One region of the Chryseobacterium sp. IT-36CA2 genome, then DNA from elsewhere that is predicted to be linked to it. Evidence: riboswitches for the same ligand, from Rfam matches in the RefSeq annotation. Region 1 holds a riboswitch; each other region holds the start of a gene.
What was found. A riboswitch is a leader RNA that binds a small molecule or an ion and turns the genes downstream of it on or off. The one in region 1 is predicted to bind cobalamin.
Positions count from the first base shown of each region.

Region 2: another riboswitch for cobalamin. It lies ahead of metE (5-methyltetrahydropteroyltriglutamate--homocysteine S-methyltransferase); the one in region 1 lies ahead of ACM6F9_RS05480 (acyl-CoA thioesterase).
Region 3: another riboswitch for cobalamin. It lies ahead of ACM6F9_RS12180 (TonB-dependent receptor plug domain-containing protein); the one in region 1 lies ahead of ACM6F9_RS05480 (acyl-CoA thioesterase).
Region 4: another riboswitch for cobalamin. It lies ahead of ACM6F9_RS04780 (TonB-dependent receptor plug domain-containing protein); the one in region 1 lies ahead of ACM6F9_RS05480 (acyl-CoA thioesterase).

Region 1 covers NZ_CATKPG010000011.1:1,031,294-1,036,253, reverse strand. Annotated here, with positions in the region: gene ACM6F9_RS05490 (hypothetical protein) at 1-499, opposite strand, end outside; gene ACM6F9_RS05485 (hypothetical protein) at 803-1,603, shown strand; cobalamin riboswitch at 1,638-1,818, shown strand; gene ACM6F9_RS05480 (acyl-CoA thioesterase) at 1,935-2,318, shown strand; gene ACM6F9_RS05475 (HD domain-containing protein) at 2,370-2,966, opposite strand; gene ACM6F9_RS05470 (XAC2610-related protein) at 2,968-3,669, opposite strand; gene ACM6F9_RS05465 (PadR family transcriptional regulator) at 4,183-4,512, shown strand; gene ACM6F9_RS05460 (PspC domain-containing protein) at 4,524-4,960, shown strand, end outside.
Region 2 covers NZ_CATKPG010000022.1:398,930-403,889, forward strand. Annotated here, with positions in the region: gene ACM6F9_RS16565 (alpha/beta fold hydrolase) at 1-414, shown strand, start outside; gene ACM6F9_RS16570 (VOC family protein) at 422-790, shown strand; gene ACM6F9_RS16575 (hypothetical protein) at 901-1,437, shown strand; gene ACM6F9_RS16580 (Lrp/AsnC family transcriptional regulator) at 1,524-1,985, opposite strand; cobalamin riboswitch at 2,181-2,367, shown strand; gene metE (5-methyltetrahydropteroyltriglutamate--homocysteine S-methyltransferase) at 2,542-4,845, shown strand.
Region 3 covers NZ_CATKPG010000021.1:138,051-143,010, reverse strand. Annotated here, with positions in the region: gene ACM6F9_RS12195 (MbnP family protein) at 43-873, shown strand; gene ACM6F9_RS12190 (cytochrome-c peroxidase) at 866-1,915, shown strand; gene ACM6F9_RS12185 (transporter) at 1,928-2,875, shown strand; cobalamin riboswitch at 2,968-3,152, shown strand; gene ACM6F9_RS12180 (TonB-dependent receptor plug domain-containing protein) at 3,261-4,960, shown strand, end outside.
Region 4 covers NZ_CATKPG010000011.1:868,522-873,481, forward strand. Annotated here, with positions in the region: gene ACM6F9_RS04770 (helix-turn-helix domain-containing protein) at 1-694, opposite strand, end outside; gene ACM6F9_RS04775 (T9SS type A sorting domain-containing protein) at 849-2,162, shown strand; cobalamin riboswitch at 2,299-2,477, shown strand; gene ACM6F9_RS04780 (TonB-dependent receptor plug domain-containing protein) at 2,509-4,335, shown strand; gene ACM6F9_RS04785 (YncE family protein) at 4,356-4,960, shown strand, end outside.

The sequences.
Region 1 (4,960 bases):
CCTGAAGATCATCCCCTACATATACATATGTCCCAAAAAAATAGGATGACGGTATAGTTCCATCAACTTTAAGAGCAGATGTATAAGTAAGCAAATAGTCACCGCCCATCCCAGCCGGAACAACTAATGTATTACCTGATCTCCAGTTCACTAAAGTCCCCGTACCAAGGCTCATATCCAAATCTTTAAGAATATTATTTGCAGATACAGTAACCTCCTTTCCACTTAAAAGGGCACTATACCCAACAACAGTGCTCCCATTATTACCATTAGACCATACAGGAGGTTTTCCCGGGCCGCTGGAAGTAAGTATCTGGCCTTCTGTCCCAGCGCTTCCGGCTGTAGCTGCATCTCCACCTACATTTAATTCATTAACAACCTGCAATGCTCCATTGACATGGAATGTTTTTTGCGGCGTTGGAGTTTTGATCCCTACTTGGGATAATAAAATTCCAGGGATTAGTAAAATACCTGAGAAAAGTAATTTAATTATTTTCATCCGAATTGTATTGTGTTAATTATATTGTGCAAAATTAAGCTTAAAAAGAAAAAAGAAAGAAAAATAAGGATAGAACAAAATCTATATCTTAAATAAATCGTCAATTGATTGAAACAATACTAAAAATGAATTAACATTAGAATCTAGCATTCCATAATTATATGGTATTAATAAAAAACTAATACGACATGATCATCCTTTGTTAATTAAGTTTATTTTATAAACTATAAATAATCCAAAAAGATCTGCAATGTTTAATGCACAACGCATTTAATTTATATATTTGGGGATCAAAAAATTTTCATGATGACTTTCATAAACAAAGCATTCTATTTATCCGCTTTCAGTATTTTATCCATAGTCTTTGTAAAAGGCCAGAATAAAGTTCCTTTCGGAGTTGTAAAAGCGGAAGAGGGATATGCCAATGTACGTGTTCATAAGGACAACTACAGAAAAATTGTAGACAAGATCCGTATGCGTAAAGGTGATGTATTTGTTTATGTAAAACCTGCTCCCGGAGAAACAGAATGGATCTGGATCAAATATCCGGAAAAACAGGATGATGACAAACCTTTTGTACGTTATGAAACTCTTGATAAAGAAGGAATGGTCAATAAAGAACGTATTGCCTATATTGATCAGCTTCCGGCTTATACTCCTTCCAAGTCTAAAAACGGAAAATCACTTATTTTCACAGATAATTCTGATCCTAAAGTTCCTACTGCTCAAAGAAGCAAAGTAGTCATTGATATTTACCCTTCCAATGCAGGATACCGTAAAAAAGAAAAAGATGCAGAAGGAAAACTTCTTACCATTGATAAAGTAAAACCATGGGGAATTGGAAATGACCTTCCCGAAGGTATGACCGAGATCAAATCCATCAGAGTGCAGCAACCCGGAAGAGGATCTGTCTTTGTAAGAGAAGCCATCAAAAATATGTTCCAGCCTACAATGGATTTTGAGAACATTGGAGTAACCTCTCTGGATAATGACAATATTTTCCTTTACATGATCAATGGTTCAGGAGAAAATAGGTATACTACCCTTTGGACCATCAAGAAAGGAAGAGTAATCAGCCAGATTATTTACCATAATCCGGAATAAATTCATTATTTTTGCCCCCGAAAAGTTTTAACGCTTATTCATCATAGAAATTGGTTCTGCATCATTGCAGATTAAAAGGGAACCGTGTGAAAATCACGGACTGTCGCGCAACTGTAAGTAACTGTAATCTTTATCAAAGATCCACTGTGCGAGGCATGGGAAGGAGATTAAAGATGTTACAAGTCAGGAGACCTGCCTTTTTCTTAAACAAGTAACTTTCGCGATTTGAAGTTGTATTGATCTGATGGATTGTTTCAGGAATTCTCTTGGTTCCTGTCATTGTTCTGTTGTTTTAATATCGTTCTCATTTCGCTTTAATTAATAATGATATATGACTACAGAAGAAAGAATTAAAGCATCCGAAACCAGTATCTTTAAAGCGGTTTTCCCTAACACAACCAATCATTACGATACCCTTTTTGGTGGTACGGCTATGCAGCTGATGGACGAAGTAGCTTTTATTACTGCTACCCGATTCGCAAGAAAAAGAGTGGTAACAGTAAGCAGTGATAAGATCGATTTCAAAAAACCTATTCCTGCCGGAACTATTGTTGAGCTCATCGGGAAAGTTTCCTACGTAGGAAAAACCAGTATGAAAGTAAATGTAGAGATCTACACTGAGCAAATGTATTCCTACGAAAGAGAAAAAGCCATTGTAGGTGATTTTACTTTTGTAGCGATTGACGAATTCAAGAAACCAATCCAGATACTATAAATAATAAAGATTCGGGCGGCCAAAGGCCGCCCGAATCTTATTGTATGTTCATTAAAGTGATTTGATCACTTTTTCTGTTTCCAGACTTCTGTTCAGCAATACATCAAAAGCCTCTCCCATTTCATCCGATGCTCTGCTTATCGCATTTTCAAGCATATTCCGGATTTGCTTTTCTGTCACTCCTGCTTCCGTCCAGCTTTTTCCTGAAGTATGGGAATTTAAGATAAATGGCATTATTCTGTCAATTCCACACGCAAAAACAGCATCCGGTGTTTTCTCATCTTCAAACTCAAGCCATAGATTAAAAAATTCTGTACGCAAAGGTTCATCCAGTATTCCAAAGATCTTTTGAGCAGACGCCTTTTCTCTTTCAAACTTTCCTACCATTGCTTTTTCGTCAAAAATGAAAGTATCTCCGGCTTCGATCTCCACCAGATCATGAATGGAAAGCATTCTTATCACTCTTAACAAATTAATATCTTCACGATTTTTAGCATACGGATAAAGAATCTGAGCCAAAATAATAATCTGCCAGGAATGTTCCGCTGTGTTCTCTCTTCGGGAGTCATCTGCATTATAATTTCTTCTCTGGACATTTTTAAGCGCATCTACTGCCAGGATAAAATCGATCTCTTTCTGAATTTTCATCTTACTTCTTATTTCTGTTATATTGATCTGAAGGATATACTTTTGTTTTGGTAATCCATTTATTATTGATTTTTTCTTTGGTGGTTACTTTTACGAGGTCTTCAACAGTCATATCTTCTTCTTTTTCAAAGACTTTATCAAGTCCTTTATTCGGAATCACGGCATATTCTGTTGTAAAAAGATCACAGCAACCGGATTTCCCGTAGGCAATGAGGCGTTTCCGTTTGGCATCTACCTCAAAAATATCAAAGGAATCGGAAGCAAGCTCAGTAAGCTCTTTGCTCTTCACAAAAGCCATTTTTGTGCTGTTAAAAACATATACGTCATAAGAAGAGGAACTATAATTCCCCATATTCCCATTCCTTATTGCGATATCCTCTGTTCCATCAAAATTAAAGTCATCAATGACCACAGGACCGTTTTCTTTCTTTAACTGGAATATTTTCCCCTGCACTGGCTTTTCATCCTGATTCAGGTTCAGCACCAGATTGTCAGACACAAAAGTCTGTACCTTTGTATTTCTATGATCAAACAAATCTACGGTTCCTCTTCCGTTGCATTGCCCATCATAGCAATTCTCCACTTGAATAACTGCATCATAACTCTTCGATGCATTTTTAACCTCAAACTGATATTGTCCGAAACATACAGAACTCAGTAAAACAAAAGCCGGTAAATGCTTATTCTTATTGAATAAATTCATGGTAATAGTAAATGATTTAGGTGTTTTTTTCCTAACAAAAATACGAATCCTACTACCGATCTCAAAATTCAAAATTTATTTTATATACGGATAACTTCTTTAAATAAGAGAAGATCCGTTTCTGAGGAGCTGTTTCCCGCTATACGCTTATACTCCTCGCTCCCTGCCTGAATCCTTCCCGCTGTGGGGTAACCGCTGCTATCGGGGCTATTATAAAAAATGATGAATGATAATCAATGAATGATTACTTTTTGATCTCAATTTCTTTAAATTTTAAATAAAATTGAAATGTTTTTTAGACCATTTTCATCAAAATTCATTTTTAATAAAATTTCTAATAAAAATTATTACACTGATTAACAACTACTTATACTATTTATTTTAAAAATTTCACTACTTTGTATTGCATAATACCATTTAATTTACATATCTTTGTAATGTAAAATTAGAATAGGCTCAGCTAGCTAGGAGCATTTTTCTAAGAATATAACTAATTAACAAAACTTATCAAAGATGAATACCGAAAATACCAAAGCGCAAATGCGAAAAGGAATTCTGGAATTCTGTATTCTAAGTCTCATCAATAACCGCGAAATGTATGTTTCCGATCTTATTGACGAACTGAAAAAAGGAAAACTGGATGTAGTGGAAGGGACCCTCTACCCTCTTCTTACAAGACTTAAAAATGGAGAGTTTCTCTCTTACAGATGGGAAGAATCTACAGGAGGACCACCCAGAAAATATTACCAGATCACAGAAAAAGGAAAACTTTTCCTGGATGAACTTCTCAATACATGGAATGAACTGACAGCCTCAGTAAACCAAATCACCCAACAAAATTAAAAAACAAAGCTATGAACAAGACACTCTCAATAGGACTCGCAGGTTTTTCTTTTACCATAGAAGAACACGCATATATAAAGCTCAGCGATTACCTGAATGCTCTGAGAAGCTCTCTGGATGCTTCTGAGGCTGATGAAGTAATGCATGACATAGAAATAAGAATGGTGGAGATTTTCAAAGATTCTTTAGGAAAACGTGAAGTGATCAACGATACCGATGTAGAAAAGGTAATCGCACAGATCGGAAGCCCTGAAAAAATTGAAGAACAGGAAGAAGCTTATTTTTCTGAAAAAACATCAACAAGAAATAACAATTCAGGAACGAACTATACCGATAAAAAACAATTATTCCGTGATCCGGAAAAACAAAAAGTAGCAGGGGTCTGCGCAGGGTTAGCTCAATACGTAGGAATGGATATTACTACCATGAGAGCAATCTGGCTGGGAAT
Region 2 (4,960 bases), on a different contig from region 1:
TCAACTTATAAAACAAGTGGCTGGCTGCCTGAAGTCAATAAAGCATTTGAAGGAATGAAACCTGATCTCTTTACAAACAGTCCTCTGCATACTGCCTACAATGCCGTAGCACCCGATAAAACAAAATGGACAAAATTTCTGGAGCAAATGATCGCTTCTGCCGGAAAGCCTTTTGATCTTGGTGATGATCATATTTCTAAGATACCGGCACCTGTTTTAATCATAGCTGGTGATAATGATGGATTGGATAAAACAGAACTTTCAAAGACCTATAAGTTATTAGGAGGTGACGTTTTTGCAGATATGGGAGCTATGCCAAAATCTCAATTGGCTATTGCTCCGGGGCAAACCCATGTGAGTCTTATGATGCAGACTACAATGATTCTTAATTACCTTAATGGTTTTTTAAAATAACTTGATGATGAATACAAAATTTGAAGCCGGAATTAATATCGCCATAAAAATTCCAAAAAGTAAATATGAAAAAACGGTTGCTTTTTACAGAGATATTTTAAAATTAGAAGTTGAAGAAAAACCTATTAAAAATCCTACTGTTTCCAGAACACACGAAGTAAAATTTGGCTATAACATTATATGGCTGGATTGTGTAGACAATTATACCCACTCTGAAACCTGGTTACAGCTTACAGTTCCTGATGTAGAAGCGGCTACGCAATATCTACAGTCGAATGGAGTAGAAACCTGTGATGAAATTGAGGAACTTCCTGAAAATATGCATTGGATTATTGATCCAGCGGGTACAGTGTTCAATTTGCAGCAAAAGGAATAAAATTGTGTATTCAGCCGGCTAGGCTATTTCGTAGAATTGTATTGGGTGAATTAGGTAATTTTAATACCTTTAGCCATCAAATCATTAAAATTTTAAATATCCTCATGCAGATGAAACCTTTCACTTTTATTGTAACAGTTTTTTTGCTTGTGTTAAGTGTAACAGCATTCTCACAGAAAACAGCAGCTTTAAATTCTTTACTAGACAAAAATTCAGAATTTGTCTTCCCGCAGACTACTGATAAAATATCAAAAGCATTGAACATAAAAACCGTTTTTTATGAAGATGCCAATGAGGAAAAGTATGCAAAATGGCCCATGAAGACCGGTTTAGAACTATATTGCAGTCTGGAAAAAGATAATACTGTTAATGAGATGTTTTTCACTACTTCAGATAATAAATCTTTAGTGGTAGAAGGACTTCCTTTTGGTCTTATTCTGAATAAAAGTACATTGCAGGATAGTAAAAACAGATTCAGTAAATACCATGCAAAAACACAGAAGCTGGGAGCAGACAGTGAATTTCCAGGAGGTTCAAAACTGGTTTTTAAGAAAGGAAAACATTATGCAACGTTACTTTTTGACAACAAAAACCTGTTGAAATCATTGGGTTTAACAACAGTACTTATTGATCCGGCAGCCAATTAATCGCTGGAAAATTTCAAAATAATAAAAAATCCGTCAAATAATGACGGATTTTTTTATGTATAGAGTGGTTGGATTATAAGAGAAATCTATATCGTTAATCCATGATTGTTTTTCACTTCAGCCATGACAAAAGTACTATGAGTACTTCCGATGGAATCTACGGATCCCAGTTTATTAAATACAAAATCCTGGTAATGTTTCATATCTCTTACCTGAACTTTCAGCAGGAAGTCAAAATCTCCGGAAATATTATAGCACTCAGCCACTTCTTCAATTTCTAAAATTTCTTTTACAAAATCATAACCCACAGATCTGTCGTGAATTTTCAATTTGATCTGACAGAAAACAGTAAATCCCCGGTTCAGTTTTTCAGCATCAAGAACTGCAGCATATCTTTTAACAAAACCATCTTGTTCCAGCCTTTTCACCCTTTCAAAAACAGGTGAAGTAGAGAGGTTCACTTCCTTTGCCAGTTCTTTAACGGTCAATTTGGCATTTTTCTGGAGCAGCCTGAGCAGCTGTAAATCCTTATTATCGAGTTGTTCCACAGAATATTATTCTTTTAAATGATTAAAACAGTCAAATGTAAAGAATTATATGCTTTTATTTGAATTTTTAAAAGTTTAATTTGCTTAATTATTTCTTATTGATTGTGCTTTTATTCTGTATTGCTAATTTTACACAAAATTAAAAACTTTTACTGATGACAGTTGTTAAAGGTAAAAGTACAGTTCTTTATAGATACTTCATCAAACAGGAAAGGTTTTACTTAAGGTAGATTAATAGGGAATCGTGTGAGAATCACGAGCTGTCGCGCAACTGTAAGTAACACACCAAAAGTTTCTGTCCTTGTATATCCACTGCCAAAAGCGGGAAGGATGACGGAAACTGTTACAAGTCAGGAGACCTGCCTTTACTGAATTGACAATGCTTTCGCGGTCTGAAGCTTTTGGGTCATACAGATGATATATCAGATATGTATTTTCTATCGAGTGGAAATACATTGCCTGCTATGTCACTACTTTCCTGAAATTTCTTCCGCAAAAACATGAAGAAGCATTTTAAAGGACTTTTCCAATAAGTTTAATTAAAAAGTTTTAAAAAATGCAAACTCACATTCTGGGCTATCCGCGTATTGGTAGCAAAAGAGAACTCAAAAAAGCCTGCGAGCAGTATTGGTCAGGTAAAATCCTTCTGGAAGAACTTCTGAATACCGGAAGAAATATCTGTAACCAAAACTGGAATATTCAGAAAGAAGCCGGAATAGACCTTATTCCGTGTAATGATTTTTCATATTATGATCAGGTATTAGATATGAGCCTTGTGGTTGGAGCAATCCCTACACGCTATCATGAAGTTGTGCTTAAGAAGAACAATTCTGAACTGGATCTTTATTTTGCCATGGCAAGAGGATATCAGAAAGATGGATTGGATATCACAGCAATGGAAATGACCAAATGGTTTGATACCAATTATCATTACATCGTTCCGGAATTTTATAAAAACCAGCAGTTTAAATTAAGCTCAGACAAAATTTTCAATGAATTTGCTGGGGCAAAACAAGCTGGAATCAATGCAAAACCTGTCATTATCGGATTGGTTTCTTATCTTCTTTTAGGAAAGGAAAAAGAAGAAGGATTTGATAAGTTAGATCTTGCCGGAAATCTTCTTCCAGTATACACAGAAATTTTAACCAAGCTTCAGGATCAGGGTGCTGAATGGATTCAGTTTGATGAACCTTTTCTGGCATTGGATTTAACTGAAAAAGCAAAAGAAATTTATCTTTCTGTATATACTGAAATAAGAAAACGTTTCCCGAAACTGAAATTTATTGTTGCCACTTATTTTGACGGATTAAAGGATAATGCATCGCTTGCTGTTTCACTTCCGGTGAACACACTACATATTGATCTGGTAAGAAATCCTGAACAGCTGGATGATATACTGAATGTTATTCCGGAAAGCTTAAGTCTTTCATTAGGGGTAATTGACGGCAGAAATATCTGGAAAAATAATTATGAAAAATCGCTGTCTTTCATCAGAAAAGCAGTTGAGAAATTAGGATCTGAAAGAATTTTCATCGCACCATCATGTTCATTGCTTCATTCACCGTGTGATCTGGATTTTGAAACCAGTCTTAATCCTGAAATCAAAAACTGGCTGGCTTTTGCCAAACAAAAAGTGGCGGAAGTGGTTACCCTTAAGGAACTGGCAGCAGGAACAGAAAATGAACAGATTCTTGAAGCATTCGAAGAAAATAAAAAATCAATTGAAAGCAGAAGAACCTCTTCTCTTATTCATAATGATCAGGTGAAGCAAAGAGCCAATGCTGTTACCGAAAAAGATGCTCAGAGAATAAATACCTTCAAAATTCGTAAAGAAGAACAGCAGGAAGTATTGCAGCTTCCTTTATTCCCAACCACAACCATTGGATCATTCCCGCAGACAACAGAGGTAAGAAGCTGGAGAGCACAATTCAAAAAAGGAGAGCTTACCGCAGAACAATATGATACTTTACTGAAAGAGGAAACTCAGAGAACAATCCGTTGGCAGGAAGACATCGGAATTGATGTATTGGTTCACGGGGAATTTGAGCGTAATGACATGGTAGAATACTTCGGAGAACAGCTGGAAGGATTTGTTTTCACTAAAAACGGATGGGTACAAAGCTATGGAAGCCGTTGTGTAAAACCTCCTGTGATCTTTGGTGATGTTTCCCGCCCGACTCCTATGACGGTTTATTGGTCTCAATATGCACAATCCCAGACTGAAAAATGGGTAAAAGGAATGCTGACAGGTCCGGTTACGATTTTACAATGGTCTTTTGTACGTGATGATCAGCCTCGTTCCGAAACGTGTAAGCAGATTGCTTTGGCGATCCGTGATGAAGTCGTGGATCTGGAAAAAGCTGGGATCAGGATTATTCAGATTGACGAACCTGCTATCAGAGAGGGACTTCCTTTAAGAAAAACAGACTGGCAGAATTATCTGAAATGGGCCGTGGAAGCCTTTAGAATTTCAGCAAGTGGAGTAGAGGATGCTACCCAAATCCATACCCATATGTGTTACTCGGAATTCAATGATATTATTGAAAATATCGCCGATATGGATGCAGACGTGATTACCATAGAATGCTCACGCTCTCAGATGGAATTACTGAATGCTTTTGCAGATTTCAAATATCCAAATGAAATTGGTCCTGGAGTATACGATATTCATTCACCAAGAGTTCCGTCAAAAGAAGAAATGATCGAGTTGTTGAGAAAGGCTCAGAATGTAATTCCTGCGAACCAGCTTTGGGTAAATCCGGACTGCGGACTGAAAACCAGACATTGGGACGAAACAGAAAAAGCTTTAATAGCAATGGTAGCTGCTGCTAAAGAAGCCTCTGTAGAATACGCACTTTAGAAAACTTTAGAAATAATTAGATACAATCACTCGGATCGTGCCATGATTTTCATGGCACGATTTATTGTAATAATCCCTGAAAACATTGATGAAATAAAGCTTTCACCATTCATTT
Region 3 (4,960 bases), on a different contig from region 1:
CTGTTACAGCAATTCAAATTAATTCAACTTAAAAAATCAACAATGAAAATTTATAAATTTTTATCACTATTCTTTATTGCCTTTACTTTATTCTCTTTTGTAGCCTGCGAAAGCAGCCGAGATGACGAAAATCCACAGGATACTACACCCGGAAAACTTCAGATCAAATTTGAAAACGGATTTAATAACGTAGGCGATATCGTTTTGAATCAGACGGTTCAAACTTCTTCTAACGGGCAGAAACATAATTTTTCTGCTTTGAAATATGTCATCAGCAACATTTCACTGATAGACGAGAACGGAAATGAATTTAAGTACAATGAGAATAACCCAGATAAAGGGGCTTTTATTGTAGATCAGGCAGATGCGGTGGCAGGAATTATATACCTTAACCTGGATGGTGTTCCGAAAAACAATTACAAGAAAATAAAATTTGGATTAGGAATCAGCCAGAAAGCGTATTTGCTTGGACAGGATGGACAGGCTGAATTCTGGACAAAAGCCAAACAGAAAGGACTGACATGGTCATGGGCCGCCGGTTATATTTTTGTAAAACTGGAAGGAAAATATGGAAATGATACTCCTGCAAAAGAATTTATGAACCATACCGGAAACATGGGAAATGTGACAGCTAATCAACAGGCTGATTTATACCGCGAAATAACATTGAATCTTCCGACAACAGCAAGAGTGACAAGTCAGATTCGCCCTTCTGTTCATATTCTGGCAGACCTGAACCAGTTTTTGAGCGGAGATAAGGCGCTTACCCTTGCCACTGGTAATGATATGCTGATGGGTTCAAACCAGCATCTGACAGATGTTACGAATAATCTTACAAAAATGTTTAAAGTAGACCACGTTCACAATGATTAATTTTTTTGTTAAAACGATACTGATTATGCTTGTATTGGTTCTGAGCTTTGTCTCCTGTTCCGATGAGGTAATCCAGCCGTTGGAAAAAGACGAAGCCTACAATCTGCAGTTCCCTGCTTATTTTCCGGAGATGACTTTTGATAAATCGATCAATCCGGTAACTAAAAATGGAGTAGAACTTGGGAGAAAATTATTCTATGAAGGCCGACTTTCCCGAAATAATACCATCTCATGTGGTTTCTGTCATATTCAGGAAAATGCATTCACCCATCATGGTCACACAGTAAGCCATGGAGTTGATGATAGAATAGGAATCAGAAATGCGCCTCCTATCCAGAATATGGCTTTTTTGAAAAGATACATGTGGGACGGAGTGATCCATAATCTGAATGAACAGCCCATCAGCCCGATTACAGACGTGAATGAAATGGACAGCTCCATACCGGAAGCTATTTCGAAAATAAAAGATGACCAGAAGTATAAAAAACTATTCAGAGATGCTTATGGTGATGAAACCATTACCGGGGAAAGAATTCTGAAAGCATTGTCTCAGTTTATGGCTTCTTTAATTTCTGCAGATTCAAAATATGACCGATTCAAACAGGGAAAAGAACAATTGACTTCAACAGAATCTCAGGGAATGACTTTGTTTGGACAGAAATGTGCCTCCTGTCATAGCGGAGAATTGTTTACGGATGAGAGCTTCAGAAATACGGGAATGTATTACAATACGGAATTCAAAGATGCCGGACGTTACAGGGTTTCCCTTAATCAGGTTGATTGGATGAAATTCCGTGTTCCAAGTTTGCGAAACATAGAATATACAGCACCTTATATGCATGACGGAAGGTTTTACACATTAGACGCTGTGCTCAATTTCTATTCGGATCAGGTAGAAGATAATACCAATCTTGATCCTCAGCTGAAGCAGAATGGCCATACGGGAATTGCCATGAACAGCCAGGAAAAACAGTCGATTATTGCATTCTTGAAAACCCTGTCTGATAAAAGTTTTATATCCAATCCAAAATTTGCAGAATAATTTATAGAAAACATGAAGAAGATTATAGTGATACTAAGTTTGATGGTATTTAGCCTGAACCAGGCAAATGTAGTTAGAGACAGCATGTATATTGCTCAGAACAGCTTTAGCAAATTCGATTTTGATGATGATTGTGATGCCTGTGGCTGTGCGGCAGGAAACGGATCTTCTGGCTTTGAATCTTTACTGAATCCACAGTTTGTAGGAATCAAATACTTTGCCCAGCATTATAAAGCCAAAGAAAATTTATTTGTAAAAGACCTTACACAGGATCAGTATTTTAATACGTTGCAGCTTTGGGGGAAGATTCCATTGACCAAAAAACTGAGTGTTTACGCAAGTTTACCATTCCATTTCCATGAAAAGAAAACTATGCAGGGAGATATCAAAATCAATGGAATAGGGGATTTGAACCTGATGGGAATTTACCAACTGATGAGTTCTAAAGATAATTTTCACCACTTGAGCGGAGGTTTGGGAGTGAAAATACCGCTGGGGAAATTTGATGAAAAAGGAGTATCGGGTGTTAATCCTAGTTTTCAGCTGGGAACCGGAAGCTGGGATTACCAAGCTGCTTTGAATTATAAATTTCAGAAAAATAAAGTGGCCATATTGGTTAATACAGACTATACGATCAAAACTGAAAATAAGAAAAACTATCGTTTCGGAAACCAGTGGAACTATGCTGCAACAGGATTTTATCAGGTTGCAGGAAATGAAAAATCCATTTTTTCTGTAAAAACGGGAGTTCAGGGAGAAGTTTATGCTCAGAACAAACAGTTTGATGAAGCCCTTCCCAATACAGCTGGAAGTGCTTTGTACGGGAAATTGGGATTTGAAGCTTCTTATAAAAAGCTCAGTTTGGGAAGTGAGATCATGCTTCCTATGTACACGCATCTGGCGGGAGGAGATATTGAAGCCAAATCGAGATTCAGTATTTTTCTGAATATTGGAATTTAAAGGCAAACCCCTTATAAAATTAGGTTAAAGCTCCTTCGGGAGCTTTAATTGTTTATGAATCATGATTTTAATTGGGGATTAGGAATAATTATTTATCTTTGCCGAAATTTGGTGAGCCCTAAAAAGCTCTTAAAAGGGAATCCGGTGAAAATCCGGAACAGACCCGCTGCTGTAAGCTCCGCACCAAAGTTTTTGAAGAATATATCCACTGTTTTTAATGGGAAGGATTTCAAAAATGGAGTAAGTCAGAAGACCTGCCAGAAAATAATCGTTTGACGCTTTCGTGGAATAAAGCTTAGGACATCAATGATTCTGTGCAGTGACAGCTGTGCTTTGTCGTTGTATTCTTACATCCATTAGCGTCTTCATGATACTAAATGAGCTAATGGCGGCAAAACTAACTACTTCGGCAATTCAAAAAGCTGTTTTCATCATACTGGTGATCACATCCCAACTTTTGTCTTCTCAAACTAAGAAAAAAGACAGTTTACAGGAAGAGACCATTAAAGGAATCAATCTTTATAAAAAGAATTTTAAAGAAATCCTTCCTGCACAAACCTTACAGGGCGAGCAGCTGGAAAGACTGAACAGTCAATCTGTTGCAGATGCTTTACGATATTTTTCAGGAGTCCAGATCAAAGACTATGGAGGATTGGGTGGCTTGAAAACCATTAATATCCGAAGTATGGGAAGCCAGCATGTAGGTGTTTTCTATGATGGAATTCAATTGGGGAATGCTCAAAACGGATTGGTAGATTTAGGGAGATATTCTTTGGATGATCTGGAAGAAATATCATTATATAACGGTCAGAAAAGTGAAATCTTCCAGCCGGCGAAAGACTTCGGGTCTTCGGGATCTATTTATTTACAGCCTAAAACTCCGGTATTTAAAGGAAATAGAAAAACGAATCTTGTAATAAGAGCAAAAAGTGCTTCTATTGATCTTTTCAATCCGTCATTCCGATTAGAACAGAAGATTTCAGACAGGATTTCTGCCAGCTTCAGTGGAGAATTTATGCAGAGTGACGGAATTTACAGATTTCGATATGCAAAGAAATACCCAGACGGGCAGCAGGCTTATGATACCATTGCGAAGAGACAGGATTCAGACATCAAAGCAAAGCGTTTTGAAACTTCTTTAAATGGAACTTTAAATAACGGAAGCTGGAATATCAGAGGATACGGATATATTTCAGACCGCGGAATGCCGGCGCCAATTGTCAACGGGCGTTTTGGAGGAAGAGGAGCGAGACTTTCCGATGAGAATTATTTTGTACAGGCCAATCTGAGAAAGAAACTGTTCCCGAAATTTGAAACACAACTGAAAGCAAAATTCGCTTACGATTATACCCATTTCATGGATACGGTTCGCTCGCAGTCTATTATTCGCACCGATAATACCTATATTCAAAGAGAGCTTTATCTTTCCTCGTCCAATATCTATTCTATTACGCCCAATTGGGATGTCAGTCTGAGTGGGGATTTTCAGTATAATAATCTGGACGCCAATCTCGATAATTTTTCTTATCCTACCCGTTACACAACATTGGTAGCATTGGCAACAACCTATCAATGGAACAGGTTCAAAATTCTGGGAAGCCTTTTAGGAACTTTTACATTTGAAGAAGTAAGAAAAAACAAAAGACCGGGAGATGCCAGAGAGTGGACTCCTGCTGTATTTATGAGCTATCAGCCGGAGATAATCCCAGAGCTTACTCTAAGGGCTTTTTATAAAAGAATTTTCCGACTTCCAACCTTTAATGATTTGTATTATACTAATATTGGAAATACCTACCTGAAACCGGAATTCACCAATCAATACGACTTAGGATTTACCTATCAGAAGAATTACAACAACCACTTCTTTAAATCCTTTTATGCTAAAGTAGACGGCTACTACAACAAAGTTCAGGATAAAATTGTAGCTGCACCTAACGGAAGTATGTTCCGCTGGTTGATGATGAACCTTGGGATGGTTGAAATCATCGGAGCTGATGTAAATCTTCAGACTGAAATGCAGCTTGGGCAAGTAAAGCTAAGACCATTACTTTCTTATACGTACCAAAGTGCAAGAGATATGAGTGA
Region 4 (4,960 bases), 160 kb from region 1:
TTTTATATTCCGTTAGTTTATTTTGTTTCAGCAGATAAGAAGCCTGGAAAATTTTGTTTTCTATTTTTAAAATTTTGTTCTCTTCATTATGATCGCTGAGGTATTGATTGCTTTTATCCAGATTTTGTAAAGCCATAGGATAGTCCCTGTTGATTCCTGAGTTTAATGCCTGAAGCTGGTACAACTTTGCCGTGGTGATTCTCAGAGCCGGATCAGTGCTTTTAAGAAGTTTCTGATCAGATAAAAGATGACTGATAATCCTTTTTGACTGATTGTATAAACCCAGATTTTGATATTGATCCGCAAGATTATAACCACTGAAAATCTGCATGAAATAAGAAAGTCCGTTTTTTTGATCAGTATCTTCATTTTGAGCAAAAATGTTCACTGATTGTACATAATCGCCCTTCATAGCATATGCTTGTGAAATAATGTTTTGGAGAACAATTTTATGTTCCGTATTCTGATCACTCACGAGAATTCCCTGAGTATAACTTATACATTCATCTGAGTTCTGATAGAGTTTAAGAAAAGCCTTATCGACTAAAATAGTAAAGTCCGGACCAGACTGTCCACTGATAAAAAGAGAGCTGAAAATGAAAACAAACAGTAGGATTCTTCTGTTGTTGTGAAATAATTGATGAGTAAATAATTTGTTTTTTGTGTTTTTTTGAATAATTCCGGTAAAATCCATATTCAAAAAGTTTATTCTTATGTTGTTGTTTATTAGTGTTTTAAAAATTAAATTCTTTTGAAATTCACGAATTATGAAAGTCTATTTCTTTTAGAAGGGTGAATATTGTATTAATATTGTTTTCACCAATTCGAAAGCCTAAATATAATAAAATATGAAAAATTTTTACAGAATGTCAATGAAAATATTGACCGCTTGTTTTTTCCTGAATTTTAGTATTGCGGAAGCTCAGCTTACTGTAATAGGTTTAGGAAATTATAATGTAGGAGCAGTTTCGGATAATGGAGTGGTAAGTATGCATACAAGTGCCGGAGGAGTCTACAAATGGGATACTGCCGGGGGACTTGTACAGATAGGTTCAATATCAAACGGATATCCGGCTGCGGGAAGAACTATTGTTTCCAATGACGGAACTAAAATCTCGTCTTCCATTACCAATGCGGCCACGGGATTCAATGAAATATCAACTTATGATGTAGCGAGTTCTACCTGGGTAAACAGAGGAGGGCTTGTTCCCACCGGATGGGACGGAAGTGTAAGCTCTACCTGGGGAATGACTACAAACGGAAATACCATTGTAGGTCTGGGTTTTCTTACCGCAGCAAATGCACACGCTGTAAAATGGGATGAGGCAAACGGAATGGTAGATTTGGGAAGTATGGTTCCTGGACGCAGCTCAAGAGCCAATGCCATCAATGCAGCGGGAACGGTGATTGTTGGGTGGCAGGATGAACCAACAGGTACCAGAAGCGGTGCAAAATGGCAGGATGGGGTAGAAAGCTTTATTACTGATAATAACGGAAATAATGTAGGCGAAGCAGGTGGAATTTCTGCAGACGGGAATACCATTATAGGGTCAGCAAACCCTAATCCCTATGTATGGAATGCTGTAAGCGGACTTACTTATATAACACATCCTAATGCCTCATTCAGTTTCAAAGGAGGGGCAACAGGGATTTCGGCTGATGGGAAAGTGGTAATTGGATTTTACAGAGCATTTGGAGCACCTCCTATGTCGGGAGAAGGCTTTATCTGGACTTCATCTACCGGAAGGATCAATCTGAATGATTATGCCGTATCCTTAGGAATTGCAACCAATGGAGTAACGATGGGACTTCCTTTGGCCATTTCACAGGACGGAAAGAAAATTGCCGGAACAGGGACGAATGCTTCAGGGCAGATGATCGCTTTCTATCTGGATATTACAGCGTTTTTATCAGTGAACGATACTGTAAAAGAGAAAAACAGCATAGGTATTTATCCTAATCCGACAGCTGATATGCTTTATTTTAAAGGAAAAGGAAGAATAGAGAAAGCTGAAATTTATAATTTGGTTGGACAAAGGGTGAAAACATTCAATACTGTTGAAGGGCAGATTGATGTTTCATCCTTGTCAAAAGGAGACTATATTCTTAGATATTCTTTGAAGGAAGGAAAACAGGAAAGCTATAAGTTTATAAAAAAATAACATATATAAATAGTAAAGTAGTGGGATGAATGGCCGTTTTCAATATTGAAAGCGGCTGTTCTTTTTTATTTACTGAATTAAAAAGATAGGTTTTTTTAAGCGTAGGGTGGTTTTTTGGCGAATACATATAAAAAACTATCTTTGCAAAAATTTTGGTTTCCAGTATTTTGGAATGAAAAGGGAATCGGGTGTAACTCCCGGACTGTCCCCGCAACTGTAAATCGCAACAAAAGTTTCTGCAAAAAGCCACTGTCTTAAAACGGGAAGGAGCAGAATGCGAAAGTCAGGAGACCTGCCAGAATTATAATTAAAAAACATATTGCTTTCGGAGGAAAAGTAAAAAAGTATGGATATAAAAAGATCTTTAGTACTGCTTTTTTCATCATATGGCTGTTTTCTTTTTGGACAAGAGAAAGCCATAGATACTATTTATGTCTTCGACAACCAGATGAATAGGGTGAAGCTTTTTCATCCTGTAAAAACAATTTCGGCAGAAGATGCTGAGAAAAACTCCAGTAACCTTTCCGAACTCCTGAGATTTCAGTCGCAGGTTTTTATCAAAGAAAATGGCCGTGGTGCTGTTTCTTCACCATCTTTCAGAGGAACTACCGCACAGCAGACCGCTTTTGTATGGAACGGAATTAATATCAATTCCAACTTTTTGGGACAGGGAGATATCAATAATATTGCTTTGTTTGGCTACGATCAGATCGGAATAAAAGCCGGCGGAGGAAGTGTAATATACGGAAGTGGTGCTATCGGAGGAAGTATCCACCTGAATAATACCCTTGATTTTAATAAAGGGTTCCATGGTTCCTTATTTTCAGAAGTCGCTTCTTTTAATACCTATAATAATTTTATAAAAGGTTCTTACAGCAATGATAAGTTCAGTTTTAAAGCTTCCGGAAATTATTCTGTAAGTGAAAATAATTATAAGGTAAGTGATCTGAATTACATCAACAGAAACGGAAATTATTACAATACAACATTCAATGTAGGAGCATCCTATAAAATAACGAATGATCATAAAATTTCGTGGCAGAGCCAGTTTTTTGATTCTTCACAGCATTATCCTGTGTATGAGGAAACGGGAACAAAAACGAAATATAAAACGCAAAGTGTAAGAAGTCTTCTTTCCTGGGACTGGAACAAAGCAAAGTTCAGCAATTCCCTTAAAGCGGCTTATACAGAGGAGAATTTTCAGTATTTCGGTTCATTAAATCTGCCTAAATCCAGTGGCGGAACAGGGAAGAATTATATTTTTAAAAATGATTTCAATTATTTCCTGAATTCAAAATGGAATTTTAATATTATCGGAGAATTTCAGATCAATAAAGGAGAAGGATACCAAAGCGGAATAGCCAGTGTCAGCAGAAATGTGGGCTCAATATCAGGATTGTTGAGGTATTTTGCGACGAAAGACCTTCGTTTTGAAGGTGGATTCAAGAAAGATTTTGTGGAAGATGTAAACTCACCGTTGATGTATTCATTCTCCGGAAAATGGAGTGCTGCAAAATGGTATGATGTAAGTGTGAATGTGTCAAAAAACTTCAGATATCCGTCCTTCAATGATATTTATTATGAACCGGGAGGAAATAAAGATTTAAGACCGGAAACTTCTACTCAGGTAGATATGACAAATGAATTCAAAGTAGGGGATTTCAGACTTACTTTGTCTCCTTATTATATGAATGTGACCGATCTTATTGTATGGCTTCCAACTGCTTTGGGCTACTGGCAGGCATTCAATGTCAATAAATCTGAATCTTACGGACTGGAATCTCAACTGTCTTTCAGCAAACAGCTGGGCAATCATAAAATCCGCGCGAATGCAGGATACTATTATGCAAAATCTATTGACAAAGAAACAAAGATGCAAAGACCTTACGTTCCTATGCACAGAGGAAATGTAAATGTAGATTATGAATATGGTTTCTTTAAGTTTTTTGCTCAGGCACTCCTGAATGGTATTACCTATACCACAAGTGATGAAAAGAGATCAGATGCTATAGATCCTTATTTTCTTTTAAATATGGGTGTTTCTGCAACTTTAGAAAAAAAATATACCTTAGGGTTTAAAGTGAATAATCTTACGGATACTTATTATAAAACAGTTTCTTTTTATCCTTTACCCAAAAGAAATTATAGCGTATACGCAGCAATAAATTTTTAAAAATTAAAATTGAATAAATTATGAAAATAACTAAACTTTTAACTGTCCTATTTGCAGTAGTGTTATTGTTTAACATTTCTTCATGTACAAGTGATTCTCAGGAATTTGAAGTCTCTCCGATCACTTATCAGAACGGATATTTTATTGCTAATGAAGGGAATTTCAACAGCCAGGGTGCTAAAGTAACATTCCTGACAAGAGATTTAAGCTTGAAACAGGACGATGTGTATGGATATAACAACAATAAAGAAATTCTGGGTGACGTTCTTCAGACTATCGGTCTTAATGGAAACAAGGCTTATCTTGTCATCAACAACTCAAATAAAATTGTTGTAGTAGACCGTTATACATTCAAAAGATTAGCTGTAATTACGGACCAGATTGATAACCCAAGAGGAATTACTTTTGCGAATGACTTTATCTATGTTGCCAACCTGAATTTCTCTACGAATGCAACAAGTGTAACGAAATATAAAGTTTCTGATAATTCATTTGTAAGCAAAATTACCATGACAGGCGGAGCTGATAAAACTGTAGAAGCAGGTGGAAATGTTTTTGTGCAGAATGCTACATCAGGATTTGGAAATATGATTACTTATATCAATACTTCTAATGATAGTAAAAC